DNA from 4 places in the Lysinibacillus sp. CNPSo 3705 genome. Region 1 is predicted to be linked to each of the others. Evidence: riboswitches for the same ligand, from Rfam matches in the RefSeq annotation. Region 1 holds a riboswitch; each other region holds the start of a gene.
What was found. Region 1 has a riboswitch for S-adenosylmethionine ahead of PVA17_RS02045 (cyclase family protein). Riboswitches for the same ligand answer to the same signal wherever they lie in the genome.
Positions count from the first base shown of each region.

Region 1 (6,264 bases):
AAAGTATGAACGATGGTTGATGAGCAGCTAACACAGATTTTTGCCTGAGTAATTTGTCCACAGCGTTCACAGGGAGCGCCTAAGTTAGGAAAAATTGATTTTTTTAATTTCCCTGCTTTTACCCATTTATAGAGTAATTCAGATGAAACCCCAGTTAATGCAACTACCTCATCATTCGTTAAATAGCGATTATTTTTTCTTAGTAAAAAATGATGTAGTTCTGAAAAAATATCTTCTTCTCTTACATCAATCCTTTTAGTAAATAGCTGCATAATTATGACTCTCCTCGTTTTATTTTAATTGATGACTTCTTCTATTATTTTATTTGCGTTGTTCGGTTGCTCATCATATTTATAGTTTTCCCAGCGATTACGTGCTAGTTTTCGATATTTATTGGAAATATTTCGATCTGCTATTAATCGAGAGAATCCTTTTTTAGCCTCGGCAATATCTCCAAGTCGGAGGCTTAATTCGGCATGTAAATATTGAATTCTCTCTCCGCCCTCTTGATTGGATGCAAAAGATTTGCTGTAAAAATCTCTAGCAGCAAAAAGGTAGCGCTTTTCCGATTCTTCATCATTTTTTAAGCGATATAGCCAAGCTATTTTTAACGCGAAATTGGCCATAAGAAGTGACTCTTCCATTGATGCTCTTGATACAAGATAAGCTAATTTAAAGCTTACAATGGCATCATCAATCGTACGTTCCTTACGGATGTCCATTGGTTTTTGTAGCTCTTTTATGTACAGTTCATCAATAAGAAGCATGAAAGGCCCATATGTTCTCGTCATCGATTTGTGGAAAGCATAGCCACAATGTGGACAAACGGCAACTTCATACAATAACGGGTTTAAACCTTCGTAAACTGGCATGAAGTCTGTTTGCTCTTCGATAACTTTATAACGATTAGGGCGGACTTTATATGTGGTAAAATGCTTTTTGCAAAACTTGCAATCCACACTACTTTCATAGTAGTAAATGTTAAATGCCATAAGAATCAACTCCTTTACATTCAGATGATTATTATTTCTTTTGTTCTATTTATATGGTGGATGGTATCGTTCAATGTATTTAATTTAGCTAACTCTATTTTAACAATTCTATGCTCTTTGGTATACTCCTTTAGAATTATTGAAATAAAAATGTTCATTACTTTCTTAGTTATTTGAAATTTCGATATGTACCCGTAATAGTGTTTATCGGTGTAGTTGGTGTAAGTTATACGGTTGGCTTAGCTTGTCATAAAACGTACAAATGTTTGATTAACTACTAATTTTTTTAATCTAGTTGCTGTGTAGATAATAATGCCTATTTGGATAGTTCTTCATGTAAAATGACAAGTATATTGATTAGGGAAATATAGGATTTTATTAAGTGACAAAGCGGAGTCACCTAGGCACTCGTCTGTAGTGGAAAATGACATTTAAATGAAGGTAATCGGAGTGGGGTTGGGCGATTTCTTGGAGATTATCGTCACAGGTATTACCCCAAATTGGGTCATGTTATAGTGAGGTTCCCTGATCGATATACTTAATAAAATCAGCAAGGAGAGAACGATGGATTATAAAATTGTATTCTTTGACGTAGATGGAACGCTTGTAAATTATGAAGATGGTCGTATTGAAGAAAGCACAATGATCGCTATTGAGCAATTAAAAAATAATGGAATTCATATTGTGGCTGCTACAGGAAGACCTTTATCAATGTGCCAAGGTTTAAGAAGCATAGGTATAGATACGTTTATTACCGCTAATGGTGCCTATGTTAAGCATCAAGATCTAGTAATACATAAAATTCCTATTGCCAAGGAAATTGTCCACGCAGTTAAGGCTTTTGCTGAAAACAATAAACAAAGTCTTTCGTTTTTTACAGAACAATTATCGATGAATAACGTCCAAGAACAAGAGACATTAAAAGCCATGCAAGAAACATTATCATTGCAAGAATTTCCCGTTATTAATGAAGATATTTTAACGCAAGAGGTTTACTTAATGTGTTTGTATGGCAACGAGGAAATTGAGAAAAGGTATACTTTAAAATTCCCGCATTTATTATTTAAGAGGTGGCACCCTTACATTACAAATGTATTGCAACATGATGTTTCCAAATCAATTGCTGTGCAGGCTGTACTAGATTATTTTGACTTGAGTCCTGAGGAAGCACTTGCTTTTGGTGATGGAGATAATGATATCGACATGCTAGAGCAGGTTGGCTTTGGTATTGCAATGGGCAACGGTAGTGAAGCATTAAAAAGTGTCGCTAATTATGTAACGAAAAAATCAACAGAAGATGGTATTCATTATGCTCTACGTAAGCTGCAAATAATTTAATTATTTGAAAGTAAAATATGAATCAACCAGTCACTAAGAAAAAACTATATTTTTTTACGATACAACATGGATGAATGTTTTCATGGAGAAAATGTATTTAATCCATAATACTCATAATGTTGTCTCCTTTGAGTTATTATAAAGCTAACTATTAAAAATCATTACGCTTTAGATGGGGTGGATTTATGGCGCATCACGTACAATCTCTTATTGAACATTATGGATATTTTGGCATTATTCTTATCCTAATTGGGGGAATTGTCGGTCTGCCACTTCCTGATGAAATATTTTTGACATATGTAGGGTATAGCGTATATCGTGAAACTCTTGCACATATTCCAGCTTTAATCAGCGCTATGATAGGCGCGGCAGGGGGAATTACCCTGAGCTACTATATAGGCTATAAATTCGGGCTACCTTTATTACGAAAATACGGTTCGAAAGTCCATATTACAGAACAGAAAATTGATTTTACTAGAAAATTATTTGAAAAAATTGGACCAATATTATTATTAATAGGGTATTTTATCCCTGGAGTTCGTCATCTTACTGCATATATTGCAGCTATTAATAATTATCCTTATAAAAAATTTGCTTTCTTTGCTTATATGGGAGCAGCTTTATGGACATTTACTTTTATCACTTTAGGGAAGATACTTGGAGAGAAATGGCATTATGTTGAGCTATATTTATCCCGTTACAGTATTTATGTTATAGTATTGTTCATCATCATTATGTTCATCATTTATGTTGTTTTCAAAAGAAAGAATGCATCTAAATAAATTCAATAGTACAGAGCCGATTCCGGACTTAATTATGCGGATGATAATGGATGAAAGGTCTAATTCAATATTTATTGAATCAGACCTTTTTGCTATATTACGGTAATATTGCAAAGGAACGGACAGGGAATCCAGATGCTTTTTCAGGCTTTGGCACGATATTGAATATAGCAGCGCCCTTTGGAGGTAGCTTATCTAAATTTGTCATAAGCTCAATTTGATAAGTATCTTGCTCTAGCACAAAATATTCGCCGTCTAATTTTCCATTTCTACGGAAATCTGCTGCTGAATCTGTATCAAAAGTTTCGTGGCCAATAGCTCTTACTTGTCGTTCGTTGAATAAAAATTGTAATGCTTCTAATCCCCAGCCAGGAATATGATTATTGCCATCAGCGTCTTTGTTGCTGAAAGATTCTTTATCTGGCCAACGTTTACTCCAATCGGTACGGAACGCAACAAAGGTACCGGCTTCAATTTCCCCATGTTCAGCTTCAAAGTCAAGAATATCTTGAATACTTAACGTGTAGTCGTTATTTACTGCGGCTTCCTTCGATTTATCAATAACGATGAGTGGTAGTACTAGTTCTTTTAGCTCCAATTCCTCTAGATAGCGTGTATCTCGTACAAAATGGATAGGTGGGTCGATATGTGTTCCGTATTGCCCTGGGAAAGTGAATTGCTGTGCAAAGAAGCCATCCTCATGTGAAAATAATGTTTCAAATTTAGCATCAGCAAACATAAAGAAATGTGGAGAATTTGGACCAAATGTATGCGTTAAGTCTACCCATTTTTTTGATTTCAATAGTTGAATTGCTTGTAAAAGTTCGTTTGTCATAATAGTTCCCTGCTTTCTTTTAATTAGAATGGAAAAATAAAAAAGAGCCCTCCTTGAAGAAGAGGACTCTTGTGCAAAGCAACTAAAGTAAGTCTTCTCATCTTTCAAGGCAGAATTTTGCCAATTGGAATTAGCACCATACCTCTATAGGGCTGGTTGCTGAGACTTCATAGGGCCAATCCCTCCGTCTCTCTTGATAAGAAAAAATGCGATATAAGAATTTTCAGAAATAATGTGTACAAACACTTTAGCATATTTTTTTATAGTTTACAAGCTTGATAGGGATACAAGGTTAAAATTCATAAAGATGCTAAAGGTAAAAAAAGAGGCCCTCTTCAAAGGGCCAACTCTTCACCAACCTAAAATTAGTGTTAGCTTACAACAGCTACTTTCCGTAAATGTTATACGAAATCCATCTGGTGTATAGGTAGTATCGAATTTTACAGTAATGCCTGTTGAAGCAATTAACTTTTCAACTTCTGTTTTATTTGATTGTTGTGCTGCGTTCATAAGATCATGTGCAAATTGCTCAGATTCATCAATTTTATCCGTAAGTAATTGTGCTTGCTGCATAATAACCTTAATCCGATTCGCGGAAGTCTTTAATTTCTTTGTATTGACGATTGGAAATGGACTTCTATTCATTGGGGGTGTCGGCATTGCTAGATGATGGGAAGGGTGTTGATTTGTTGGTTGATTTGCCATTACCCATGCCGGATAGTAATGAGGATAGACAAAAAACGGATAAGGATTGTAATACAACTAAATTCCTCCTATCCTATAGCTGATACAGTATCTTATGTACAATATAGACTTTCTGTGTTAACAGCTGATGCTTTCAAGCCCTTTTGGGAATTGGTTCACGGCATTAGAATTTTTTAAGGCTTATTTCGACGATACGTTCCTTAACAAAAAGGAAGCCTTGTGTATGGTTAAGGCTTCCTTTCGTTATTGTTATTCTAGGGAAATCTATTGTTTATTTCTATCGAAGTGTAACGTTAGGAAGGTAGTAACTGCAGCAATCATCACCATTACGAATCCATATATAGGGGTATGAGCTAATGATTGGAGGTTAACAATCATTCCTCCAATGTATGATCCTAGAAAAATACCAATGTTAAAGGCCGAAATATTTAATGCTGAAGCCATTGAAATAGCCGATGGTGTATATTTTTCTGAAAGCTGAACGGCATAAAGCTGTAATCCTGGTACATTCATAAACATAAATAGCCCCATCATAAAGACCATTATTAATCCTATGATGGATGATTCTAAAAAGAAGTTGATGCCGAGTAGTGCTATTGCTAATCCTATAAAGATCATAAAGATAGAGCGTAAAGGGTTATTATTCGCAAAATGACCACCTAATGTATTACCAATGGCAACACAAATACCGTATACAACTAAGATCACGACAATTGCCTTTGGTGAGTAGCCCATATACTGCTCTAAAATAGGAGAAACATAGGTGTATACGACGAATGCGCCACCATACCCAATTGCAGTAATAAAGAGGATTAATAACATTCGAATATTCCCTAAAACTTTACCAATATCTAAAATCGATATTGGATTACCTTTCGATAAGTGACTTGGCACAAGCAGGGCATTACTAATTAATCCAATAATACCTATGATAACTATGAAAATAAACGACATTCGCCAATCAGTTACTTGTCCAATAAAAGTTCCTAGTGGGACACCAGTCACAGTTGCTAATGTTAGTCCTGTAAACATAAAAGCTATTGCACTTGCTCGTTTATTTGGTGCTACAACATCTGCAGCTATCACAGAGGCAATGGACATAAACACGCCATGTGCCAATGCTGAAATAACACGCCCAGTTAGTAGTAATGAAAATGAGGGTGCTAAGGCTGCAAGTAAATTACCGATAATAAACAGCGCCATAACGAGCAGTAACACATTTTTGCGACTAAGGCGCGATGTTAATGCTGTTAAAAGCGGTGCACCAATCGTTACACCTAGTGCATATATGGATACGGTTAAACCTGCAGTACTTAATGTTATATTAAAATCTTTTGTAATTAATGGTAGCAGTCCGATGCTTATAAATTCTGTAGAGCCGATACCAAATGCACTGATGGCAAGTGCAAGCAATGTGAATTTAGCATTTGGCGCTTTTGTAGCTTTCATTCTATTACTATCTCCTTTGATTTTTTGTATAGTGTATAGTAATATTCATACATGCCAGAAAGTTACGTAGGGTACTTTTAGTTACTTTTGAATATTACAGGAGGTTTACAATGAAAAAAGTTTATAATATTGGTGTCGAAGCCACTCTTGAAGTAATTGGGGG
Region 1 covers NZ_JAQZSD010000003.1:80,503-86,766, forward strand. The annotation lists gene PVA17_RS02025 (hypothetical protein) at 1-272, opposite strand, end outside; gene PVA17_RS02030 (DUF2225 domain-containing protein) at 297-992, opposite strand; gene PVA17_RS02035 (Cof-type HAD-IIB family hydrolase) at 1,557-2,330, shown strand; gene PVA17_RS02040 (DedA family protein) at 2,516-3,112, shown strand; gene PVA17_RS02045 (cyclase family protein) at 3,210-3,947, opposite strand; SAM riboswitch class I at 4,042-4,150, opposite strand; gene PVA17_RS02050 (YuzC family spore coat inner layer protein) at 4,299-4,709, opposite strand; gene PVA17_RS02055 (MFS transporter) at 4,917-6,101, opposite strand; gene PVA17_RS02060 (winged helix-turn-helix transcriptional regulator) at 6,212-6,264, shown strand, end outside.

Region 2 (6,264 bases), on a different contig from region 1:
ATGGTTCAAACGGAAGGTCAATTTACTAACATATTAGAAGCTATGACCGAGGCGAAAGACCAAAATGGTCGGATGGAAAAAGAAGTACAAGCAATTGTGGAGGTACTAAGTGAATTAGGTATTGCCTTTAACGAAGTGAAAAATTCAGCTGGAAAATTAGCTAGCTTTGCACAAAATTTAAATGAATGAAGAGAAAAGGGAAAAAATCGTTGATACATACTTTAGGGCACAAATAACACTATATCAACTGTTAATAGATAATTTCTGTAATGAAGGTAAAAGCCTCTAGCGAATATATGATGAAAAACTGGAGCTGTCCAATATGCTGGATAGCTCCATTTTTGCTAAATTTGTAAAGGGTTTAACGTAATTTTCGATAAAAAAAGTTTATACTAAATAAAGAACTAAAAATAGGGGCGGTTAATATGAAAACAGTTGTTGTATTAGGTGGCGGAATTACGGGATTGTGTACGATGCATTATTTACAACGCCAAGTTCAGGAGAAAAACTTAAATGTAAAACTTGTGCTTGTTGAAAAAAATACATATCTTGGTGGCAAGCTGCATTCTGCATATGAACAAGGATTCATCATGGAAACTGGAGCAGATTCTATTGTAGCGCGTCATAAAGGTGTCATGGAGTTAGTAGAGGAACTGAATTTTGCACAAAATCTTGTATATAACGAAACAGGTATTTCGTATATTTACACAAATAATGAACTACATGCCATCCCAGCAGACTCAACATTCGGTATTCCTATGAGCTTACAATCTCTTGAGGAAAGCACGCTTGTATCAGAGGAAGGTAAAAAAGAAGCGTTAAAGGATTTAACAATGCCGAATGAAAGGTTTACAAAGGAAAGCTCGATTGGGGAATTTTTAACGTATTATTTAGGTGAAGAGCTTGTTCAAAACCAAATAGCACCGGTACTAGCAGGTGTATATTCTGGAGATTTAAATCAACTTTCAATTGCTTCTACTTTACCGTATTTAATCGATTACAAAAACGATTACGGTAGTATTATTAAAGGTTTCGATGCAAACAGAGAACAATTTGTGAAAGCCGCCAATAAAAAATTTATTTCATTTAAAAATGGTTTATCGTCACTAATTGATCGACTTGAAGAAACATTGACGGATGTAGAAATTATAAAAGGGATTGCTACTACTAGTGTTAAAAAGCAGGAGAATTTATACGCTGTTACGTTAGCAAACGGTAAAATGATTGAAGCAAATCATGTTGTATTGGCACTGCCAAATGAAGCGGTACAAAGCTTATTACAGGATGACTCTTTGAACGGCTATTTTGAACAATTTAATACTGCATCCGCCATTACGATTTATTTAGGATTTGATGTTCCCGATAATAGATTACCTGCAGATGGAACAGGCTATATTGTGTCACATAATTCGGATGTTATCTGTAATGCAGCAACGTGGACAAGCCGCAAGTGGAAACACACTTCAGCAGAAGGAAAATTACTTGTACGACTTTTTTATAAGAGCATTAACCCTGTGTATGAGAAATTGCGTATAATGTCAGATGAAGAATTAGCGGTTGTAGCTCTAGAGGACGTAAGAAAAAGCTTGGGGATTGAGGAAAAACCAACTGTTATTAACGTGACGAAATGGATCGACCAGATGCCGAAGTACGACTTGGCACACCGTGAAGCGTTGCAAGGTCTCTTACAAGAGCTCGAGAAAAACTATCCAAATTTATCAATAGCAGGATGCTCTTATTTTGGAGTAGGCATAGGTGCGTGTATTCAAAATGGTAAAAAAATTGGTGAGGAACTTGTAGAAAAACTATCATAATTGTTTAATATAAATCGAAATTTTGTGAATTTCGTAAAAATTATCCTTTGTTCAGTGAAATAGTCTTGACTCAATCGTTCGTAAACGATATGATTCTTTTAATTATTTAAAAAATTCATACTAAATTCTTATCAAGAGAAGCAGAGGGACTGGCCCTATGAAGCTTCAGCAACCAACTTATTGTCAGGTGCTAAATCCAGAAGACCATGTGTCGAAGATGAGAAGGAAAACAATTACGAAACGTAAAAGCCTTCTTTTTTTGTGAAAGAAGGCTTTTTTTATTTTAACTTTTTTCGGTGGAAAGTCCAAACATCCGCCGAAATAGAGGAACTCAGTCTAAGGACGCCACGTCCTGTGGCAACGACTGAGTGTTGACCTAAAGCCTTCGGCGGATGTCACAGAATTGGCAAGGAGTTCTTAGCGGATAGTAGGCTAACTAACCTGCAGCGTGCAGGTCTAAGCACAAAGCCGATTCAGAACGAATTTATGCCGAGGCATAATTGATAGAAAAAGAAAGAGAGGTTAGTTTTATGGGATTGCTTGAAAGGTTAAAAACGCATGTTCTTACAGCAGATGGTGCAATTGGTACAGTTTTATACGGCTATGGCTTGGAGTACTGTCATGAGGAAATGAATGTACAGAGACCGGAACTAATTGAAAAGATTCATAGAGAATATATAGCTGCTGGTGCCGATATTATTCAGACCAATACTTACGGAGCTAATGCCATAAAATTAGCCCGCTATGGATTAGAATCTCGTGTACAGCAATATAATGAAGCTGCTATAACGATTGCAAAACGTGCAGCAGCGGATGGAGGGCAATTTGTTTTGGGTACTATTGGGGGAATCCGTGGTATTCGAAAAAGTGATGCAACGTTAGAGGAAATTTTAGCAACTATAGATGAGCAGGCAACGGTTTTACTTGCAGGAAATCCAGATGGCATTTTACTTGAAACCTATTATGATTTTGAAGAGCTAACAGCGACTTTATCAATGCTACGAGCAAAAACGACATTACCGATTATCGCTCAAGTTTCTATGCACGAACCCGGAATATTACAAAATGGAATGAGCTTAAATCACGCCTTACATGAACTTGAAGCGTTAGGTGCTGATATCGTAGGTGTTAACTGTCGTTTAGGTCCTCACCATACTATCCAAGCATTTGAAGGGGTAGAGCTTCCTGAGCAAGCATTTATGTCAGCGTACCCGAATGCCTCTCTTCTTGATTTAGAGGATGGGCGTGTCGTTTATGAGTCGGAAGCTGATTATTTTGGTCGAGCAGCTGTAGAGCTTCGTGATCAAGGGGTTCGTTTAATTGGTGGCTGTTGTGGTACGACACCAAAGCATATTGCTGCAGCGAAAAAGTATTTAGAGGAGCTATCCCCGGTTGAGGAAAAGTATACAAAGCCAGAAAAAATAGAGATTGTGCGTGAGGCAGAGCCAGCAAATTATGAGCCATTACATGAAAAAGTAAAACGTGAACGCTCGGTTATTGTGGAGTTAGATACACCAAGACATTTAGAAATAGAAGGCTTTATTAAAGGGGCAAAGAAAATATATGAGGCGGGTGCGGATGTAGTCATGATGGCAGATAATTCACTTGCTTCTCCAAGGATTAGTAATGTCGCAATGGGTGCCTTACTGAAAGAAACGCACGGGGTACGCCCGTTAACCCATATAACATGTCGAGATCGAAATCTAATTGGTCTTCAATCACATTTAATGGGATTAAATGCACTAGGAATTCATGATGTTTTAGCGGTTACTGGAGATCCGACAAAGGTAGGCGATTTCCCAGGAGCAACTAGCGTTTACGACGTATCGTCAATGGAGCTAATCCAATTAATAAAACAGTTAAATGAAGGTGTTTCGTTCTCAGGGAAACCGCTTCGTAAAAAGGCAAATTTCTCTGTAGCGGCTGCATTTAATCCTAATGTCCGTGTACTAGAACGCGCTGTCTCTCGATTAGAAAAGAAAATTGAACATGGGGCAGATTATTTTATTTCACAGCCTGTTTATACAAAGGAAAAAATCGTGGAAATTTACGAGGCGACAAAGCATTTAGATACGCCAATTTATATTGGTATTATGCCAGTAACGAGCTATAAAAGTGCGGAGTTCTTACATCATGAAGTACCAGGCATCAAACTATCTGATGAAGCGTTAGCACGTATGAAGGCTTGTGGTGATGATAAGGAACTCGCAACAATAGAAGGCATTGCAATTGCTAAAGAATTAGTAGAAGTAGCAGCGGAATATTTCAATGGTATTTACCTCATCACACCATTTTTACGCTATGATATGACGCTAGAATTAATGAAAGTTATTGAGCAATTGGATGAACAGAAAAAAGGGGTAAGTATAAATGGCTAAGCACATGATTGAAGAGCAACTAGAGAAACGAATATTAATTCTTGATGGCGCAATGGGAACAATGCTACAAAATGAAAATTTATCGGCAGAGGATTTTGGCGGCGAGGAATATGATGGCTGTAATGAAAATCTTGTGCTAACTAGACCAGATGTGCTTGAAAAGGTTCATAGAAAATATTTAGAGGCTGGAGCAGATATTATTTGTACAAATACATTTGGGGGTACACCACTTGTATTAAATGAATATGATCTAGGTGCGAAGGCAGAAGAAATTAACAAACGTGCTGTAGAAATTGCACGCAAAGTAGTAGATCAGTTTTCAACATCCGATTGGCCACGTTTTGTAGCGGGAGCGATGGGACCAACTACCAAAACCCTATCTGTTACAGGTGGAATTACATTTGATGAGCTAGAGGAAAACTTTTATGTTCAAGCAAAGTCATTAATCGATGCCGGGGCGGACGTTTTGTTGTTAGAAACTAGTCAGGATATGTTGAATGTTAAGGCGGGAGCATTGGGGATATCTCGTGCTTTTAAGGCTACTGAAAAAGAGCTACCTGTGATGATATCCGGAACAATTGAACCGATGGGAACGACACTTGCCGGCCAAACAATTGATGCTTTTTACATTTCCATCGAGCATATTAAGCCATTGTCAGTTGGCTTAAACTGTGCGACTGGACCAGAGTTTATGACGGATCATATTCGTTCACTAGCAGAGCTTTCAACAGGCTATATTAGCTGTTACCCGAATGCGGGCTTACCGGATGAGGAAGGCTGCTATCATGAGTCACCTGAATCATTGTCACAAAAGCTAAAAGGCTTTGCGGAAAAGGGCTGGCTAAATATTGTCGGAGGTTGCTGCGGTACAACGCCAGCACATATTGCGGCTATCAGAGAGGTGCTAAAGGACGAAAAGCCTCGTCAATTACAAGATGTGACGCATGGTCATGTAGTATCAGGGATAGAGCCATTGGTGTATGACGACTCTATGCGTCCATTATTTATTGGAGAACGGACAAATGTCATTGGTTCTCGTAAGTTTAAAAATTTAATTATTGATGGGAAGTTTGAGGAAGCAGCAGAAATCGCCCGTGCTCAGGTGAAAAATGGAGCACATGTGATCGATATTTGTTTAGCTAATCCTGACCGTGATGAACTAGCGGATATGCGTGGCTTTATGCAGGAGGTTGTAAAAAAAGTAAAAGTACCTCTTGTGATTGACTCGACAGATGAAAAAGTAATTGAGGAAGCACTTAAGTTTTCTCAAGGGAAAGCTATCATTAATTCTATTAACTTAGAGGATGGCGAGGAGCGTTTTGACGCTGTTTTACCGCTTGTGAAAAAATATGGAGCTTCTTTAGTTGTAGGTACAATTGATGAGCAAGGCATGGCGGTTGATCGACATCGCAAGCTAGAAATTGCTGAACGTTCATATAAATTGTTAACAGAAAAATGGGGTATTGCTCCTGAAGATATTATTTTTGACCCATTAATGTTCCCAGTAGGTACAGGAGATGAGCAATATATTGGCTCGGCACTTGAAACGGTAGAAGGTATTCGCCTTATTAAGGAGAAAATGCCACGGACATTAACGGTGCTTGGTGTAAGTAATATTTCGTTCGGATTGCCACCAGTAGGTCGTGAAGTACTGAATGCCGTATATTTATATCACTGTACACAGGCTGGTTTAGATTATGCAATTGTGAATACGGAGAAGCTAGAACGTTATGCATCCATTCCTGAGGAGGAAATTAAGCTAGCAAATGATTTACTCTTTAATACAAATGATGAAACTTTAGCTGTCTTTACAGATTTCTATCGTGATAAAAAGAAAGAAAAAACAGAGGCGGATATTCCGAAAACAGTAGAAGGTCGCTTAGCCTACTATATATTAGAGGGTACAAAGGAAGGGCTTATTGAAGATTTAGAGGCGGCTCGTGAAATTTTCGAAACACCGCTTGAGATTATTAATGGGCCTTTAATGGATGGAATGGCAGAGGTTGGCCGTTTATTTAACGATAATCAGCTGATCGTAGCGGAAGTATTACAATCAGCAGGGGTTATGAAGG
Region 2 covers NZ_JAQZSD010000028.1:30,554-36,817, reverse strand. The annotation lists gene PVA17_RS13355 (globin-coupled sensor protein) at 1-189, shown strand, start outside; gene PVA17_RS13350 (protoporphyrinogen oxidase) at 426-1,814, shown strand; SAM riboswitch class I at 1,940-2,038, shown strand; gene PVA17_RS13345 (bifunctional homocysteine S-methyltransferase/methylenetetrahydrofolate reductase) at 2,345-4,192, shown strand; gene metH (methionine synthase) at 4,185-6,264, shown strand, end outside.
Region 2: it holds a riboswitch for S-adenosylmethionine, as region 1 does, so the genes downstream of both, PVA17_RS13345 (bifunctional homocysteine S-methyltransferase/methylenetetrahydrofolate reductase) here and PVA17_RS02045 (cyclase family protein) in region 1, are expected to answer to the same signal.

Region 3 (6,264 bases), on a different contig from region 1:
CATAATTGTCGTAAAAGCAAAGAAGAATAAGGCAATCGCTACGAATGGTCCACCAAAACCTGGTAGTGAAGAGTCAACTGCATATTGTGTGTATGCTGCGCCTTCTTTAATACTTTTCGCAAATGTGATTTGTTCTTCTCCAGTTAATTCGCCTTTATTGAAATCGCCAACATAAACAAATGAATCAGCGCCCGCTTTTTCATCGTGTACATTATACATACCCGTAAATAAAATCATAAATGCTGTAGCTGAACAGATTAATAGCGTATCAATATACACAGAAGCTGCTTGAACGATACCTTGTTTAGCAGGGTGTGATACTTCTGCTGCCGCTGCCGGATGCGCGCCTGTCCCTTGACCTGCTTCATTTGAATAAATACCTCGTTTAACACCCCATGCAATAGCGGAGCCAATAATACCACCAAAAATTTCTTGCGCTCCAAATGCGCTAGAAAAAATTAACGAAAATACAGCTGGTACTTCTTTAATATTCATGACAATAATGACGATGGCCATCAAAATATATGCTAATGCCATAAACGGTACAATGACCTGTGCAGCATTGGCAATCCATTTTACACCACCGATAATAATCGTACCTAATAATACGACAATAATAAGTCCTGTTATCCAAGTTTTAACATCGAAAGCGTTTTCAACTGCTGTCGCAATTGCATTCGATTGAACACCTGGCATCAAAATTAACATGGCAGCTAATGCGGCAACAGCAAAAATAACTGCAAACCACTTTTGCCCCATTCCTTTTTCTATGTAAAAAGCTGGCCCGCCACGATATTCTGTATCTTTCTCTTCTTTATAAATTTGAGCCAACGTCGACTCCACGTAAGCAGTTGCCGCACCGATAAAGGCGATTGCCCACATCCAAAAAACAGCACCAGGTCCCCCCATCCCGATTGCTGTAGCAGTGCCGGCAATATTACCTGTACCTACTCGACCAGATAATGCAATAGACATTGCTTGGAAAGAGGAAATCCCCTTATCCGATTTTTCGCCTTTAAACATTAAAACAAACATATCTTTAATATGTCTTACTTGTAGGAATCGTGTAATGATTGAAAAGAAGAGCCCAATTAACAAAATGCCATAAATAAACCACGGTCCCCATAAAATCTCATTAATTTTCCCAACGATTGTTTCCATCTTACCCCTCCAATTTGAAAAGCATCACTTTAAGTCATTATAGTATTACACTTTTCTGAAAATTACAACATTATATTTAAGAAACAAAAAGTTAGTAATTTTTCTAGTTAATTGGAGAGGAAATTCACTATTCAATTATATAGCCAATTCTGCGCAGAGCATTATTAATAAAATCTCGTATATAAACAAAAATCTCGTCACGTTCTACTTCATGAAATAGATTATGATAACAGTTTGCCCATTCTTTGAATTGAAACTCTGTAAATTCCATCTGATAAAGCCAATTCCTTGTTTGTTTAGTTTCCGTAATATTATCTTTTTCAGCGGTCATAACTAACATCGGCCTATTTGGGAATTCAGCCTTAGGCAATAACACTAAATTGCGCATCATTTGTTGTAGCTCGCGATACCATTTCACTGAAACAACAGATGAAAAAGGAACTTCATCCTTCATCTCATCTCTACCTTCTATACTGCGCGTTAATGATTCTAATGTAATTTCATGGGTCAGTTTCACATTGGCAGTCAAGGCACTTAAACTTGTTAGAGCATTTGAGAGTTTACCTGGCAATAGCTTTAAATGAAGCCATGGTGAAGTTAAAATAATTCCTGCACATTCATATTTTCGTTTTTGCATGGTATGTAGTAATAGAGTCGCGCCAAGCCCGTGTCCTATTAAAATGACAGGTAAATTATACGAAAATGCATTCTCGATTAAATTTCTTGTATATTTGTTGTATTCTTTAAAATCTTCATCGTGAATTTTTGAATATCCTACATTTACTCCATGATTAGGTAAATCCCCCATGACTATGTGGAAGCCTTCCAATCTAAGTTTTTCTATAAGCCATGCATACCAACGGTGATTTTCATATGCACCATGAAGAATAGCAACCACAGCCTTTGCTTGTCCATCAGCTTCCCATTTCCACATTTCACATAGTCCTCCTAAAAAAATAATTACACAATGATTATATCGGAATATCTAGATCATTTTAATTTTATATTTCCATCATGTTGCGTATTTGATACGATAATATTACATCATAGAAAGAAAAGAGGCGATACTCATGATCTATCCATTTAAAGGTAAAAAACCCAATATCGATCCTTCTGTTTTCATTGCTGATTATGCAACAGTTACTGGCGACGTTACAATAGGTGCTGAAACAACCATTTGGTTTAACACAGTTATTCGAGGAGATGTATCACCAACAATTATAGGAAAAAGAGTTAGTATTCAAGACCTCTGTTGCTTACATCAAAGTCCCAAATATCCACTCATTATTGAAGATGAAGTAACAGTAGGACATCAAGTAACTTTACATAGCTGTACGATTCGAAAAAAAGCCTTAATAGGTATGGGCTCTATAGTATTAGACGGAGCGGAGATTGGAGAGGGTGCATTCATTGGGGCGGGTAGTCTAGTTCCTCCAGGTAAAGTAATTCCTCCAAATAGCTTAGCACTTGGCCGTCCTGCAAAGGTTGTAAGAGAATTAAATGATGAAGATAAAGAAGATATGGAACGCATCATACGTGAATATGTAGAAAAGGGTCAATACTATAAATCTCTTCAACCAAAAGATTAACTTAACTAAATCAAAGCAGCTCACGTTTTCTTGGGTAACCAAGCCCTCCATGATTATGATTAGGAGCTTTTTTTTTCGTTAAAAACAGTGAAAGGGGCTATAAGAATATTGAGCCCCTTTCTGTAATAGTATTTTAAAATATTTTTCCAAACACTTCATCGCTTTAGCTGAATAGTTTATAAACCTGCTTTTTCTTTTAATGCGTCAGCTTTGTCTGTTTGTTCCCAAGGTACATTTAAATCTGTACGACCAAAGTGACCATATGCGGCAGTTTGCTTATAAATAGGACGACGAAGGTTAAGCATTTTAATAATCCCCGCTGGGCGTAAATCAAATAGCTCGCGTACCCATTTTACAATTTCACTTTCTGTAACTTTTCCTGTCCCAAATGTATCAACAGCAATAGATACAGGTTGAGCAACACCAATCGCATAAGCAAGTTGTACTTCAGCTCGATCAGCTAAACCAGCAGCTACGATATTTTTCGCCACATAGCGTGCTGCATATGCCGCTGAACGGTCTACCTTAGTTGCGTCCTTACCTGAGAAAGCACCTCCACCATGACGTGCATAGCCACCGTATGTATCAACGATGATTTTACGTCCAGTTAAACCAGCATCCCCTTTAGGACCACCAATTACGAATCGGCCAGTTGGGTTGATGAAATATTTAGTATCGGCATCTAGTAATTCACTTGGAACAACTGGAGCAATAACGAATTCTTTTAAGTCTGCTTGAATTTGCTCAAGTGTAGCTTCTTCATCATGCTGTGTTGAAATTACAATCGTATCAACGCGTACTGGTACATTGTTTTCATCATATTCAACCGTTACTTGCGTTTTTCCATCTGGGCGTAAATATGCTAATTCACCAGATTTACGTACTTCCGTTAAACGACGAGCTAATTTATGCGCCAAACTAATTGGTAATGGCATAAGCTCTGGCGTTTCGTTACATGCATAACCGAACATTAAACCTTGGTCACCTGCACCAATTGCTTCAATGTCAGCGTCTGTCATAGAGCCTTCACGCGCCTCTAATGCTTGGTCAACGCCTTGGGCAATATCAGGTGATTGCTCGCCAATCGCAACAAGTACTGCTAGGTTTTCAGCATCAAAGCCATACTTCCCACGTGTATAACCGATTTCTGCTACAGTATCACGAACGATACCTTTAATATCTACATATGTAGAAGTAGTAATTTCTCCTGCTACTAACGCTAAGCCTGTTGTTACTGTTGTTTCACACGCTACACGTGCGTTTGGATCTTCTGCTAAAATAGCATCTAAAATGGCATCCGAGATTTGGTCACAAATTTTGTCTGGATGTCCTTCTGTTACACTCTCTGATGTAAACAGTCGACGGTTTGTCATTTGATTTTCCTCCTAATTACTTTTACAAATAATATTTGCGAATTAATACGGTACTCATTACCCATGTCAAGTTCGCCCATAAGGATTGAACTCTCAAGCCGTTGTTGCTGTCGTTGCACTTTCGCACAACTAAACAGCTGCTGCTGCTTTTAACACGAGGATTTTCGAAAGATCCGTCATTATAATAAGGAAAGGACTGTATACTTACCTTTAATTCGTTTAAAACAATAAAAAAATCCTTTTCTCACGCTTACTTAACATGAGGAAAGGAATAATGACTTCGTAACCTTTCACTCTTATCGTTCAAGGGAGTTTCCCCTTGCATCAGATTGGCACCAGCGCATGTCGTGAAATAGTTCATGCAGGTTGCCGGGTTTCACAGGGCCTGACCCTCCACCAGCTCGGGATAAGAGTATCCGTTCAATATCTCATAATACGTAAATGGTCGAACATTGTCAAATATTTTTATCTTCTTCCAGCTTTTATGCGAAAACCATTTAAAGTCTCTGGTCGAAATTATGCTGTGGCATAATTGATTGTATTCTTATAAAGAAAGTATGGGCTTTATCCAGCAAAGAATTTTCCTTATGCTGTAAATTAAAACAAAATAATCCCTACTCTCCACCTCACATCATGTGTTAACATATGTGTAACCCTTTACAGTACATTTTGTAGCAAAAGCAAGGCGTTAGCTACAGAACATGTGGTGGATGAAAATGATTGTAGCCCCTTTTTAGTCGAAGACACGCTCCAACTACAAAAACAAGCTAAAACTTCACATCCTGTGCGAACCCCATGTCAGCTAAGCTTCCAAACACAATTTTGCTGTGTCGAAAGTGAATGTGTGATCACTTATAAATAGGGTAAAAAGCATTATCAAAACGAATCAATTTACTTTTTGTCGTTTTCTTGAAAAGTAATAAAATCTGAAAAATAATTTCTGAATTAGTATAGATTATTTAAGCAATTGTGTTATACTATTTTTGAAATTAAGAAAATCTCCCTCAGACTCAAGGGAATACTATAAAAAAGGATGGTATTTAATCGATGAATTCAGTAGAAATTGCAAACGAACTGAAGGAATTATTAAACGGCGGTAACATTAATGTTCAACTTTCAGTACCACAATTAGCTGAAAAAGCAACATCTCGTGGTGAAGCTATGTTAACAGTAGATGGCGCAGTTCGTGCAGAAACTGGCAAATACACTGGTCGTTCACCTAAAGATAAATATACGGTAGAAGAAGAGAGCACAAAGGATAAAATTGACTGGGGAAAAGTTAACCGACCAATTTCTTCTGAAGTGTTCGATAACTTATATGTAAAAGTAGTAAAATATTTAAAAGAACGTGACGAATTATTCGTATTCAAAGGCTTTGCTGGTGCTGACAAAGATTCACAATTAAGCATCCAAGTAATCAATGAATACGCTTGGCACAATCTTTTCGCTCATCAATTATTTATCCGTCCAACTGCAGAAGAATTGGCTTCTCATGTTGCTGACTTCACAGTTATCTCAGCTCCTAACTTTAAAGCAGATCCTGCTATTGATGGTACTGCTTCTGAAACATTCATCATTGTATCACTTGAAAAGAAAATTATCCTAATCGGTGGTACTGAATACGCTGGTGAAATCAAAAAATCTATTTTCGGTATTATGAACTACTTGTTACCACAGCAAGGCATCCTTTCAATGCACTGCTCAGCAAACGTTGGTGAAGCTGGAGATGTTGCATTATTCTTCGGTTTATCTGGTACTGGTAAAACAACTTTATCAGCTGATCCTGACCGTAAGCTTATTGGTGACGATGAACACGGTTGGTCTGATAACGGTGTATTCAACATTGAGGGCGGTTGCTATGCAAAAACAATTAACCTTTCTGCTGAAAAAGAACCAGAAATCTACAACGCAATCCGCTTCGGTTCTGTTCTAGAAAACGTAGCTGTTGATCCAGAAACTCGAGTTTGTGACTATGATGATGGTTCATTAACAGAAAATACGCGTGTAGCTTATCCAATTCAATACATCGAAAATATTGTTGATCCATCTGTTGCAGGTCACCCAAAAACAATCATCTTCTTAACAGCTGATGCATTTGGTGTATTACCTCCAATCAGTAAATTAACAAAAGAGCAAGCAAT
Region 3 covers NZ_JAQZSD010000031.1:26,114-32,377, reverse strand. The annotation lists gene PVA17_RS14175 (alanine/glycine:cation symporter family protein) at 1-1,161, opposite strand, end outside; gene PVA17_RS14170 (alpha/beta hydrolase) at 1,289-2,095, opposite strand; gene PVA17_RS14165 (gamma carbonic anhydrase) at 2,232-2,750, shown strand; gene metK (methionine adenosyltransferase) at 2,927-4,123, opposite strand; SAM riboswitch class I at 4,417-4,536, opposite strand; gene pckA (phosphoenolpyruvate carboxykinase (ATP)) at 5,171-6,264, shown strand, end outside.
Region 3: it holds a riboswitch for S-adenosylmethionine, as region 1 does, so the genes downstream of both, metK (methionine adenosyltransferase) here and PVA17_RS02045 (cyclase family protein) in region 1, are expected to answer to the same signal.

Region 4 (6,264 bases), on a different contig from region 1:
TACAGGGGATTATTGGTTGGGCGTGGGTTTTTACAATATTAGCGATTGGACCTATTCTTGGAATTGGATTTATGGTCAAATATAGACGTTTCGAAATAACTAATGAGAAAGTGTAATTTGTAATTTTTAAGTAATATCTTATCACAATAAAAAATCCAATTGTTTTGATTATTTCTTGCAAAACAATTGGAGTAATTTAGTGGTAAATTAATGTTTTTTAAGTATGAAGCTCAGGCTTTCTTTCCTTTCGGGTATCCGATGAGGATAGCGATGGTTCCGCAAATTCCTATAAGGACTGGATAGAAAGAGTATTGCAACATGCTCACTGGTGAAATTCCGGCTACACTTGCGGCTGCCAGGAATTGGGCTCCGTATGGTAGGAGGCCTTGAATCGTACAGGAGAAAATATCTAATATACTTGCGGACTTTCTTGGCTCAATCTCATACTGTTCAGCAATATTTTTTGCAAGCGGACCAGCAATTAAAATAGCAATCGTATTATTGGCCGTCGATAAATTAGTTAGGCCTACAAGACCGGCAATACCAAATTCAGCACCTTTTTTCGATTTAATCCTTTTAGTTGCAAGGTGAAGTAGAAAGTCAATCCCACCGTTATACTTTATAACTTCCACCATTCCAGCTATTAATATCGCAAGGAATGCCATTTCATACATGCCTGCCATTCCTTCGCCGATCTTTTGAAAAAGGCTCATTAAATGATAGCTGCCATCCGCTAAGCCAACAGCCCCGGCAAGAACAATTCCAGATGCTAGAACAAGGAAAACATTCATTCCAGCTAACGCTAAAATAATGACCAAAATATAGGGAACAATTTTTACCCAATTATAGCTTACATGCTCCACTTGCGCAGTTTCACCCATTGTAATGAACCCTAAAATAAGACTCGTTACAATAGCTGCCGGCAAGACAATCCAAAAATTCACCTTAAATTTATCCTTCATTTGTGCACCTTGTGAACGAACGGCAGTAATGGTTGTATCTGAAATAAAAGATAAATTATCGCCAAACATCGAACCACCAACAATCGCTGCCATTACTAAAGCCATGGAAAGCTCGATATGCTCGCTTATGCCAACTCCAATGGGCGCTAGCGCAACAATCGTTCCCACTGATGTCCCCATTGATAGGGAGATAAAGCAGGCAATGATGAATAAGCCTACGACAAGTAGATTTGGCGGAACGACCGATAAAGCAAAGTTTACAGTGGAATCCACTGCCCCCATGCCTTTTGCTACCGCTGAAAAGGCCCCAGCCAAAAGAAAAATAACAACCATTAGCATGACATTTAAATTTCCTGCGCCTTTGCAAAAAATATCAACCTTTTGCGCAAACGATTCTTGTCGATTCATCGCTAAAGCGACAGCGCCTGAAATGGAAATGGCTACAATGACAGGAAAGGCGTAAAAATCACCTGTAATAACCCCTGAGCCAATAAATAAAATCAAAAACACAACAAATGGGATTAGCGCCCATGGATTCTCTTTCTTCATGTCTACCTCCAAAAATAAAATTGGACACGTCTTTTGTCCATTTTTTTTACGAAAAAAGGCCTCTTCTTGTACTAACAAGAAGAGGCCTTATATCTATAAAACACTCCTCTTATCTATCAAGCCTTTGCCTGCTGGATTTGGCACAGTAACTTAAATCATAAGTTCCGCTGCCGAGATTTCATCGGGCCAGTCCCTCCATCTCTCTTGATAAGAAGCAAAATATTATTTTTTTCACAATAATAAATATTAAAATAAGAATTCAATTTTTGCAACATATTTTTATTTAATTTTTATTTTAAAGCTATATTCTGAAAAGTTTTTGAGGAAAATATCCGTAATATGCTTAGAGCACCTCGATTTAACAGTTGTAGGGAATAAAAGAAGTGTTGCAGCAATTGCAACTTTAAAAGGAAGCGCCCCTGGGACAGCAAAGGGCGCTTAAAACATTTGTGGTAAAAATTCCGTCATAAAGCGTTGGTTTTTACGCAACCATATTTTTAAAATCATACGATGTGTTAGGAGGCGTTGTCTTTTTTGTGGTCTAGCCTTTGCTTCTATTAAACTTTGTAGTAGAGTACATGTTTCTGTTGCAAATGCTTGAGGGTCAACGAGGACGTCAAGCTTATAATCAATTAATTGTACCGCTTGTACCTTTGCAAGTAATTGTGCAAAGCGTGTATTCATTTCTAGAAAGTTTTCTTCTAGTTCTAGGTCGATTAAACGATATAGTGTTTGTTCAATGTCAGCTTCAAGCGCTTGTAATTGTTCAATGGATGGCTGTGTCAAAAAATCACCTCTAGTTTTTTAAAAATGCGACTATACAAGGTAAAAGCCAAGTGTAGCGAAAAATAAGCCGAATATAACTGTAGTGCCTATATAAACAATCGCTTGTCTCCATTTTTGCTGCTCCAAGAGCGTCAAACATTCAAAACCGAATGTCGAAAAAGTCGTATAGGCTCCTAAAAAACCAATCCCTATTAAATGCCAAAACCAATCACTTAGATGTAGCGCAAATAAAAAGCCAAGCGCAAAAGACCCTGTTATATTAATAAAAAATGTTGCCCATGGGTATGTATGGACAATCAATTTTCCTAGATAAAATCGTGTTAGTGCACCTAAAAATCCACCGATACCAATAATTATCATACGATGCGCCCCTTTGCTAGTTTAAATCCTAGCCATGCACAAGCTAAACCGCCAAAAACACTTACTAATATATAAAGAACGGCTTGTAGCCATTTACTATCCTGCAAAAGCAATAGTGTTTCTAAAGAAAATGTCGAAAAGGTTGTAAAGGCACCAAAAAAGCCAGTACCAATTCCTATAATAACAGGCGTTCTCTTTGTAAACATTGTAAATAGCCACGCTAAACAAAAGCAGCCAATTAAGTTCATACAAAGTGTCGCAAATGGAAAACCACCGTTATTTGAAAGTGCTTGGCCAAGGCTATATCGACAGATGGCACCCAAAAATCCGCCAATTCCAACAGCAAAAAATGATTTCACAGTAAAGACTCCTTACTAAAATATCTATATTGAAAAGTGTATCATGTGCACACTATTTTAGATATATTTCTACCAGTTATTTAGATGCAAAAAGATCACCGTTTTACGTTCCAAAATACTTCGTAGTTAATGTCCATATATCATAGCAAAATTATAGTTTCAAATACGATTACATCGTTCAATTGAAATCTTCGTCGACGGAAAACACAATAATATAAAAATAATTACTACAATAGAGCTGGTGCCTTCAAAAGTACCCAGTAAAGTTTAAAACAATAATTGATGTTTAAGTTTGACGCTCGTGTTTCTTATATTCAACTTGCACCGACGGATGTTGGCATGAGCGAAGAGGAATGCAATTTTTACACCCTTAATGGAAAGTAGGGGACAGTCTCCGTGTTTACTATTTTTTAATTTTTTGGGGGAGGATGGGCGATAAATTAAAGTTAGGCGAAAATCTAAAAATTGTGCCGATCAATTGCTGGAAGCCCCTCTCGAACTAGATTTGTTCGTTCAGGGTCTTCCAGAATTGAAAATTTTGTAATCGTATTTTGTGAAAAATTAAGGATACTACTTACCGTTTTTTTGAACTTGATTCTTTTTAATACTCTGCCAGCTACTTAACACAAGTAGTGTAACAGGTAACGTGTTTTTGCTGTTGCAAACATGTCATAATTTTTTATTACTATAATTGTCCTTTAACATTGTCAATGACAGTATCAAAGTCTTTATTGGAATCGACACTTTCCATTATTGTAAAAATATATCCATCTGGATCTTCTAAAGTTAATTCTTTTGCATTCCATGGTTGTACTGTCGGTTTTTGAATGATATTTGTTTCATTTTCCAGTGCAGCTTGATAAATACTATGAATATCACTAGAAAATAAATTAATAATGACTGAGTCACAAGTGTTGACTTCTTCATCCTGTAATAACATCAAATCTTGGTATTTTGCGCCTCTTAAATGTGTCATTGAAGTTGTTCCGTTAGCATCTGGAAAATTAAATACTGAATTGAAATTTAGTACATTTCCATACCATTCTTTTGACTTTTCAATATCTTTTACTTTTAGCTCCAAATAAGGGCATTTGGTAAAATTCATTCATGTCTATTTCCTCTTTAGGTTCATACAAACTAACCATAAAGGTTTACGCAGCGTTAAAGTCAAGACAAAAAGTTATAGATTTTTATGTTACATTTTAGGATTTTAGCAATTTAGTGCTTTAAAGCGTTAATTTTTTTAAAAAACAGAAAAAATACCAGCGAGTTAGTTGACAAATATTTCTAAAGTATGATAATCTTCAATAACACTATAACAATCTTAAATAAAGGAGGGCATGACGATGTTAATTTTACCAGTATCATATCAAAGTACAACTGCATACATTGTCCATGTCTTCTAACATTTTTATTTTGCGTTGCAAATAAATGGCATGGTAACTCCTTGCCTTTTATGAAGAGACACATGCTCTTTTTTTGGGGTATGTGTCTTTTTTGTGGCAAAAAAGGGTTGTAGTGATCATAAAAAAGGAGTGTATGTGTATGCGAAACAAAGTACAAAAAATGATTTTCATCAAGAAATTTATGGAGAGTGGGTAGCAAAGTTTTAACAGCACTTGAGAAAGAAGGTTATAACGTATGTTTGATGTTTTAAGTAAATTAAGCTGGTTTTTCAAGAAATACTGGAAGCAATATACAATAGCCGTTACGCTATTAATGATTGCGAGTGGCTTAGAAGTTGTTCCACCGTATTTACTAGGGTCAATTATTGATATATTGACAGCTGGTGAAATGACACCAGCTCTTTTAACGAAGTACATTTTGATTTTCCTGTGTATCATTGTTGGGGGATATGCCCTTAATTTTGTGTGGCAATTCAGATTATTTGAAGGGGCTATTAACTTAGAGAAAATTTTACGCCGCAACCTTATGCAGCATTTTTTGCGTATGACACCAACTTTTTATGAAAAAAATCGTACTGGGGATTTAATGGCCCGCGCGACGAATGATTTAAACGCTGTGTCGCTAACTGCTGGGTTCGGGATTATGACATTGATTGATTCCACAATTTACATGGGCTTTATTATTTTCGCCATGGGTTTTATGATTTCGTGGAAGCTTACTTTTTTTGCAATGCTGCCAGTACCAATCATGGCAATCCTTATACAATATTTAGGGAAGATTGTGCATGAACGCTATATGAAGGCGCAGGATGTTTTTGGAGAGCTGAATGATAGTGTTCTAGAGTCGGTGGCAGGAGTGAGAGTTGTACGGGCATACGTACAAGAAAAAAAGGATGAAACAAATTTTGCAGAGATGAGCGAGATTGTGTATGAAAAAAATATGCATACTGCAAAAATTAACGCCTTGTTTGGACCGATTACAAAGGTCGGTACTGGGATTAGTTATGTTATAGCGCTTGGCTACGGTGCTCATTTAGTAGCGACTGAGGCTATGACAGTTGGGCAGCTTGTAACGTTTAATGTTTACTTGGGGCTAGCAGTTTGGCCAATATTTGCAATTGGGGAACTTATCAATGTGATGCAGCAAGGTAACGCTTCACTTGATCGTGTACAGGAAACGTTAAACTACGAGATGGATGTTCAAAATATTGCAAATCCTCAAATGATTTCAACACCAAATGCGATTGGCTTTGATGATTTAACATTCCAATATCCAATGAGCCAGGTGAAAAATCTTCAGCAAATTTCGCTGTCGTTGAAAAAGGGGCAAACACTTGGCATTGTAGGTAAAACAGGAGCGGGTAAAACGACCTTCCTACGACAATTATTACGCGAGTATCCAATCGGTGAAGGACAGCTATCGATTGATGGAGTCGATATTACTGCCCAAACGAAGGAGCAGTTACTCGACTGGATTGGTTATGTTCCACAGGATCATGTTCTATTCTCACGTACTATTCGTGAAAATATTTTATTTGGGAAAGAGGATGCTACACAGTCTGAATTGCAGCAGGCGGTTCGTGCAGCATACTTTGAAAGGGATTTGGAAAATTTACCAATGGGCTTAGAGACCCTTGTTGGTGAAAAGGGTGTATCTCTTTCAGGTGGTCAAAAGCAACGTGTTTCCATTGCGCGTGCTCTTATTAAAGACCCTGAAATTTTAATGCTTGATGACTCGCTTTCTGCTGTAGACGCCAAAACAGAGGCAAAAATTATTGAGAATATACAGCGAGAACGTCAAGACAAAACGACGATTATTACAACACATCGTTTATCAGGAAT
Region 4 covers NZ_JAQZSD010000061.1:7,981-14,244, reverse strand. The annotation lists gene PVA17_RS19970 (MFS transporter) at 1-116, shown strand, start outside; gene PVA17_RS19965 (Na+/H+ antiporter NhaC family protein) at 231-1,511, opposite strand; SAM riboswitch class I at 1,618-1,725, opposite strand; gene PVA17_RS19960 (hypothetical protein) at 1,950-2,297, opposite strand; gene PVA17_RS19955 (fluoride efflux transporter FluC) at 2,328-2,657, opposite strand; gene crcB (fluoride efflux transporter CrcB) at 2,654-3,016, opposite strand; gene PVA17_RS19945 (VOC family protein) at 3,702-4,121, opposite strand; gene PVA17_RS19940 (ABC transporter ATP-binding protein) at 4,658-6,264, shown strand, end outside.
Region 4: it holds a riboswitch for S-adenosylmethionine, as region 1 does, so the genes downstream of both, PVA17_RS19965 (Na+/H+ antiporter NhaC family protein) here and PVA17_RS02045 (cyclase family protein) in region 1, are expected to answer to the same signal.